Regions from separate parts of the Reyranella sp. GW821-FHT12G01 genome, predicted to be linked through region 2. Evidence: predicted binding sites of a transcription regulator. Region 2 holds the regulator's gene; the other holds the start of a gene.

Region 1 (3,405 bases), 900 kb from region 2:
GTTGGCAGACGTCGCAAGCAGCATCCCGGCAATCACCCAGAGCCATCGCATCGCTTCAGCCCCTCCCAGTGGCCGAGAGCATACAAGCAAAAGAAAAGGCCGGGGATCGCTCCCCGGCCTTTCCGCATTTCTTCGAGAAGAATGGACTTAGAAGTCCATGCCGCCCATGCCGCCGTCGCCACCCGGCGGCATCATCGGGGCCTTCTTCTCCGGCTTCTCGGCGATCATCGCCTCGGTCGTGACCAGCAGACCGGCCACCGAAGCGGCGTCCTGCAGGGCCGTACGAACGACCTTCACCGGATCGATGATGCCGGCCTTGACCATATCGCCGTAGTCACCCTTCTGGGCGTCGAAGCCGAACGAAGTGTCCTTCTGCTCGAGCATCTTGCCCGCAACGACGGCGCCGTCGTAGCCGGCGTTCTCGGCGATCTGGCGGACGGGCGCCTGCAGCGCACGACGCACGATCTCGATGCCGACCTTCTGGTCGTCGTTGGCGGTACGGATCTTGTCGAGCGCGCGGATCGCGTAGAGCAGAGCCGAACCACCGCCGGCGACGACACCCTCTTCCACCGCAGCCTTGGTGGCGTGCATGGCGTCATCAACGCGGTCCTTCTTCTCCTTGACCTCGACCTCGGTGGCGCCGCCGACCTTGATGATCGCAACACCGCCGGCGAGCTTGGCCAGGCGCTCCTGGAGCTTCTCGCGGTCGTAGTCCGAGGTGGTCTCCTCGATCTGAGCGCGGATCTGGCTGATGCGGGCCTGGAGGTCCGCCTTCTTGCCCGAGCCGTCGACGATCGTGGTGTTTTCCTTCTCGACGAGGACCTTCTTGGCCTTGCCGAGCATGTCGAGCGTGACGTTCTCGAGCTTGATGCCGAGGTCCTCGGAGATCAGCTGACCGCCGGTCAGGATCGCCATGTCCTCGAGCATCGCCTTGCGACGGTCACCGAAGCCCGGCGCCTTGACGGCGGCGATCTTCAGGCCACCACGCAGCTTGTTCACGACCAGGGTCGCCAGGGCTTCGCCCTCGACGTCCTCGGCGATGATCAGCAGCGGCTTGCCCGACTGCACGACGGCCTCGAGCACCGGCAGCATCGCCTGCAGGCCCGACAGCTTCTTTTCGAACAGCAGGATGTACGGCGAGTCGAGCTCGGCGATCATCTTGTCGGCGTTCGTGATGAAGTACGGCGAGAGATAGCCGCGGTCGAACTGCATGCCCTCGACGACGTCCAGCTCGGTGTCCAGGCTCTTGGCCTCTTCAACCGTGATGACGCCCTCGTTGCCGACCTTCTTCATGGCTTCGGCGATCATCTTGCCGATCGACTTGTCGCCGTTGGCCGAGATGGTGCCGACCTGGGCGACTTCGTCCGTGCCCGTGATCTTCTTGGCGCGCGCCTTGATGTCCTCGACGGCCGCCTCGACAGCGAGGTCGATGCCGCGCTTGAGGTCCATCGGGTTCATGCCGGCCGCGACCGACTTCACGCCTTCGCGCACGATCGCCTGGGCGAGAACGGTCGCCGTCGTCGTGCCGTCGCCGGCGATGTCGTTGGTCTTCGAGGCCACTTCGCGCACCATCTGGGCGCCCATGTTCTCGAACTTGTCGGAGAGCTCGATCTCCTTGGCGACGGTGACGCCGTCCTTGGTGATGCGCGGCGCGCCGAACGACTTGTCGATGACGACGTTACGGCCCTTCGGGCCGAGCGTGACCTTCACCGCGTCGGCGAGAATGTCGACGCCGCGCAGCATGCGCTGGCGGGCGTCGGCGCTAAAACGGACTTCCTTGGCTGCCATTTTCTAGTTCCTCTCGAATGTTGTGATTGTTTCGGTCGATGGGGGGAGGCTTAGGCGGCCTTCTTCATCGAGGCGGAGCCTTCGATGATGCCCATGATGTCGGATTCCTTCATGATCAGGAGATCCTGGCCGTCGATCTTGATCTCGGTGCCCGACCACTTGCCGAACAGGATGCGGTCACCCTTCTTGACGTCCAGAGCAACCAGGTTGCCCTTCTCGTCGCGGGCGCCCGGGCCAACGGCGACGATCTCGCCTTCCATCGGCTTTTCCTTGGCGGTGTCGGGAATGATGATCCCGCCCTTGGTCTTGCCTTCTTCCTCGACGCGCTTGACCACGACTCGGTCGTGAAGCGGACGGAACTTCATGTTTCTTCCTCCAGTGATCGATTGACCTGCACGACCGGTCGGCCGCGGCGAATGGATTGCTGTCAGCACTCGCAGAGAAGGAGTGCCAATGGCGCACGGGATTTAGGGTTGTAGGCTCCATGAGTCAAGGCAGCCCACAAAAGGTTCCTGAAGTAGGTTCGCACTAGCAGCAATCGTGAGAGACGGCTGCTAACTCCTTGAAGTGGAACGATTTTTGCTGATTTCCCAGCAAGGGTGCGTGACTATTCCCCCAGGCGCACCGTGTCAAGGAGGGCCTATATGGACCGCAGTTTTGTTGCGCAGCTCAATGACTACCGCATCACAACCGCCGAAATCCTCTACTGGATGCCCGATCACAAGCACGTCCTGCAGAGCTTCCTCTGGCAGAACCTCGATCTGGCCCCTCGTTTCCCCGCCCTCACCAAATTCCTCGATTTCTGGGACCGCAATCTCGACGGCAAGGTCCACAAGGTGACCGTCGCCAACACGCGGCTGATCAAGCCTGCCGAATTCACGTTCGCATCAGGCCTCTATCAGCTTCATTGACGGGCAGCCGCCGGCGGTCTCCGCTGGCGGCATGAACCGGAGAAACGCTCTCGCCCTGCTGGGCTCCCTGCCGCTTGCGTCGGCGGTCCCGTCCCTCGTGCGCGCACAGGAGGCCAACTGGCCGTCGAAGCCTGTACGCCTCGTCGTCCCCTTCGGGCCCGGCGGCTCGGGCGACATCGTCTCGCGCATCGTCGCCCACGAGGTCGAGAAGATGGCGGGGCAGACCTTCGTCATCGACAACAAGCCGGGCGCGACGGCGATGATCGGCACGGCGATCGTGAAGAACGCGCCGGCCGACGGCTACACCCTGCTGCACGGCTCGACCTCGAGCCTTGCGGCCAATCCCAGCCTCTACAAGCAGATGACCTACGATCCCGACGACTTCACCACGGTCGCGGTCGACGGCACGATCCCGGGCTTCATGCTGGTGGCGAAGGACGCCCCCTACAGGACGGTGAAGGAGTTCGTCGCCTGGGCGAAGGCGCGGCGAGAGCCGATCTTCTCGGGCTACGGCAACACCTCCTCGCGCGTGCCGTCGGCGCTGTTCGCCGAACAGAGCGGCGTCGCGTTCGAGGAGGTCGCCTACAAGGACGCGGTCCCTGCGATCCAGGACCTGATCGGCGGGCGCATCCACGTCACCTTCCCCGACATCGTGATCGGCGAGAGCTACGTGCGCTCGGGCCAGGTGCGCGCGCTGGCCGTAACG
Region 2 (3,405 bases):
TCCGACATCTCCGCCGTCGTGCGCGTATCGCCGACCGGTTGGAAGCAGGGATCGTAGCCGTGGCCACCGGTGCCGCGCGGCGGCCAGACGATGGCGCCGTCAAGTGTGCCGTGGAACAGCTCGACATGCTCGTCGGGCCAGGCCAGCGCCAGCACGCAATGGAAGGTCGCAACCCGCGCTGCATCGGTCTTCACGACGTGGCGCGCCGCCAGCTCGTCCTGGATGCGGCGCATGCCGACCATTGCGTCGCGCGCCGGCCCTTCCCAGTCGGCGGTGTAGACGCCGGGCTGATGATCGAGGGCGTGTACGCTGAGGCCGGAATCGTCGGCCAGCGAAGGAAGACCGCTTCCCCGCACGGCTGCCAGCGCCTTCAGCGTGGCATTGTCCTCGAAGGTGGTGCCGGTCTCGTCGGGCGACGGCAGGCCAAGCTCGCCCGCCGAGACGATCTCGACGCCGAACGGCGCCAGCATGGTGCGGATCTCGCCCGCCTTGCCGCGATTGTGGGTCGCCACAACGAGCTTTGGCAGAACGAAGCGCCGCGCCATCAGTTCTTCCCGATCGCCTGCTTCTGCAGGACCACCAGTTCGCCGATGCCCTTCTTGGCGAGAGCGAGCAGCTCGAGGAACTGCGCCTCGCTGAACGGATCCTTCTCGGCCGTGCCCTGCACCTCGACGATGCCGCCCGCACCGGTCAGCACGAAATTGGCATCGGCCTCGGCCTTGGAATCCTCGGGGTAATCGAGGTCGAGAACGGCGGTGCCTTCCCACAGGCCGCACGACACCGCGGCGACCGTGCCGGTCAGCGGGTTCGCGGCCAGCTTGCCGTCCTTGATCAGGCGCTCGAAGGCGAAGTGCAGCGCCACCCACGAGCCGGTGATGCTGGCGGTGCGGGTGCCGCCGTCGGCCTGCAGCACGTCGCAGTCGATGTTGATCTGGCGTTCGCCCATGGCCTGCAGGTTCACGACGGCGCGCAGAGAGCGGCCGATCAGGCGCTGGATCTCCTGGGTGCGGCCCGATTGCTTTCCGCGCGCGGCCTCACGGTCCGTGCGGGTATGGGTCGAGCGCGGCAGCATGCCGTATTCGGCCGTCACCCAGCCCTTGCCGCTGTTGCGCATCCACGGCGGCACCTTCTCGTCGATCGAGGCGGTGCAAAGGACATGCGTGTCGCCGAATTTGACCAGGCACGACCCCTCGGCGTGACGGGAAAAGCCGGGTTCTAGGGAAACCGGGCGAAGCTGGTCGGGGGCGCGGCCTGATGGGCGCATGGGTTTCTCCTGAGGGGTGGGCGGCCGGTGTGTACCCCCCGGCAGACGGCGAATCCAGCCGCCATCCGGTGGTTTGCCGCCGATTGGCGCGCCGGCTTCATTGACCCTGCTGCCCGCACTACCTACATTTTTTCCATGGCGATCCACCGCATCGGCATTCCCGGGGGCGCCCTTGCCGATTCCCCGACCGGACAACGCCAGGCTGCCTCCGTGGCGGAACTGAACGAACGTGCACGCGAAGTGCTGCGCCACGTCGTGGAAGGTTATGTCGAGACGGGCGAGCCGGTGGGCTCCCGGGCGCTGACTCGCAAGCTCACCGAGACCCTGTCGCCGGCCACCATTCGAAACATCATGGCCGATCTTCAAGACGCGGGCCTTCTCTACGCACCACACACCTCGGCCGGCCGCCTGCCGACCGACGCTGGGCTAAAACTGTTCGTGAACGGCCTGCTCGAGGTCGGCAACGTCTCCGAAGAGGAGCGCGAATCGATCGAGGCGCGCTGCGCCACGTCGGGCCGCAGCGTCACCGAGGCGCTGGAGCAGGCAACCGCAATGCTGTCGGGCTTGTCGCGTTGCGCCGGCCTGGTGATGGCGCCCAAGACGGAACAGCCACTGAAGCACATCGAATTCGTCAATCTCGGCCCCGGCCGCGCGCTGGTCGTCACGGTCACGCATTCGGGCCATGTCGAGAACCGCGTGATCGACACGCCGCTCGGCATGCCGCCGTCGGCGCTGACCGAGGCCAGCAACTATCTCAATGCGCGGCTGAGCGGGCGCACCTTCGACGAAGCACGCCGGCTGATCCTCGAAGACATCAAGCTGAAGCGCGCGGAGCTGAACGACCTCACGGCGCGGGTGATCGAATCGGGTCTTGCGACGTGGTCCGGTGAACCGAATGGCGCCGGCTCGCTGATCGTGCGTGGCCAGGCGCGCCTGCTTGAAGACATCACGGCGATCGAGGATCTGGAACGCGTGCGCATCCTGTTCGATGCGCTGGAGCGCGGTGAGAGCTTCGTGCGCCTGCTCGAACTCGCCAACACCGCGTCGGGCGTGCAGATCTTCATCGGCGCCGACAATCCGCTGTTCGCCAACACCGGCTGCTCGATGGTGGTGGCGCCATTCCGCGATTCGCAGGAGCGCATCCTGGGTGCCATCGGCGTGATCGGTCCGACCCGCCTCAACTACGCGCGCATCATCCCGCTGGTCGACTACACCGCGCGCACGATTGGGCGGATGGTCGGATAAGCGAACCCCATCGGGCACCTACCAGTCCTTCTCGTCGAAGTCCTCGAACTGCTTGATGCGCTCGTCTTCCTCCGAACGCGGCACCGCCTCTTCATTGGCGGCATGTGAGAGGATTCGCAGCCGGGTTTCGCGGCTCAGCAGCGGCAGAAGCTCCAGAAGATCGTTGCGCGCAAAGGCGACGCAGCCCTGGGTGCCGGCGTAATCGTCGCGCGCGACGTGGAGGAAGATGGCGCTGCCCCATTCGCCTTCCGGCGGATCATCGTTGTAGCCGACCACGACGACGAGATCGTAGAGCCCGTCCTCGCGCCACATCTTCTCGTGGCTCCACTCGTTGGGGATGCTGACCAGCCGGTTGTAGGTGGGCGAGCGCGGGTCGTCGCACCAGCCGTCATGCTCGTTGATCGGCCGGGCTGGCAGATTGACCTTGGGCAGGACCAGCCGGTCGTTGCGGAAATAGATGCGGCGCAACGGGAATTCGCCGACCGGCGTGGCGGAATCGCCCTCGACCTTGTCTTCGCGGATCCCGCCTGCACCCACGGTGCAGCGCCAGCGCCGCTCGCCCAGGGCGGCCCAGCCCAGCGAGGTTTCGGCCGTATCGGCCTGCACGATCAGGACATTTTCGTCGGTCATTGCCCAGCACTCCGGTGACCTTCATAAAGGCACGCTCTTGAGGGAGAAAGCGATGGCTTATGTCGTAACGCCGCCGGCCACCGTCGGCGTGCCGGTCCACGGAACCGGCGATCTGTTTCCCGTCCGCCGCATCTTCTGCGTCGGCCGCAATTACGCCGCCCATGCCCGCGAGATGGGACACGATCCCGACCGCGAGCCGCCGTTCTTCTTTACCAAGCCGGCCGACGCGATCGTCATCTGCGCCGACCCGAAGAACCCGACCAAGG

The links. The regulator HrcA, encoded in region 2, represses chaperone genes, less so after heat shock. The targets are predictions, from matches to a motif close to GTTAGCACTCNCNNNNNGNGAGTGCTAAC.
Region 1: groES (co-chaperone GroES) is a predicted target of HrcA. The motif match lies at 2,215-2,243, and genes of this name have one in related genera.

The regions. Positions count from the first base shown of each region.
Region 1 is NZ_JBXAPV010000001.1:1,413,657-1,417,061, reverse strand. It holds gene AC1RP5_RS07025 (lysozyme inhibitor LprI family protein) at 1-51, opposite strand, end outside; gene groL (chaperonin GroEL) at 148-1,788, opposite strand; gene groES (co-chaperone GroES) at 1,839-2,153, opposite strand; gene AC1RP5_RS07010 (usg protein) at 2,433-2,699, shown strand; gene AC1RP5_RS07005 (Bug family tripartite tricarboxylate transporter substrate binding protein) at 2,731-3,405, shown strand, end outside.
Region 2 is NZ_JBXAPV010000001.1:516,720-520,124, forward strand. It holds gene rdgB (RdgB/HAM1 family non-canonical purine NTP pyrophosphatase) at 1-545, opposite strand, end outside; gene rph (ribonuclease PH) at 545-1,264, opposite strand; gene hrcA (heat-inducible transcriptional repressor HrcA) at 1,475-2,509, shown strand; gene AC1RP5_RS02460 (L,D-transpeptidase family protein) at 2,528-3,139, opposite strand; gene AC1RP5_RS02465 (fumarylacetoacetate hydrolase family protein) at 3,192-3,405, shown strand, end outside.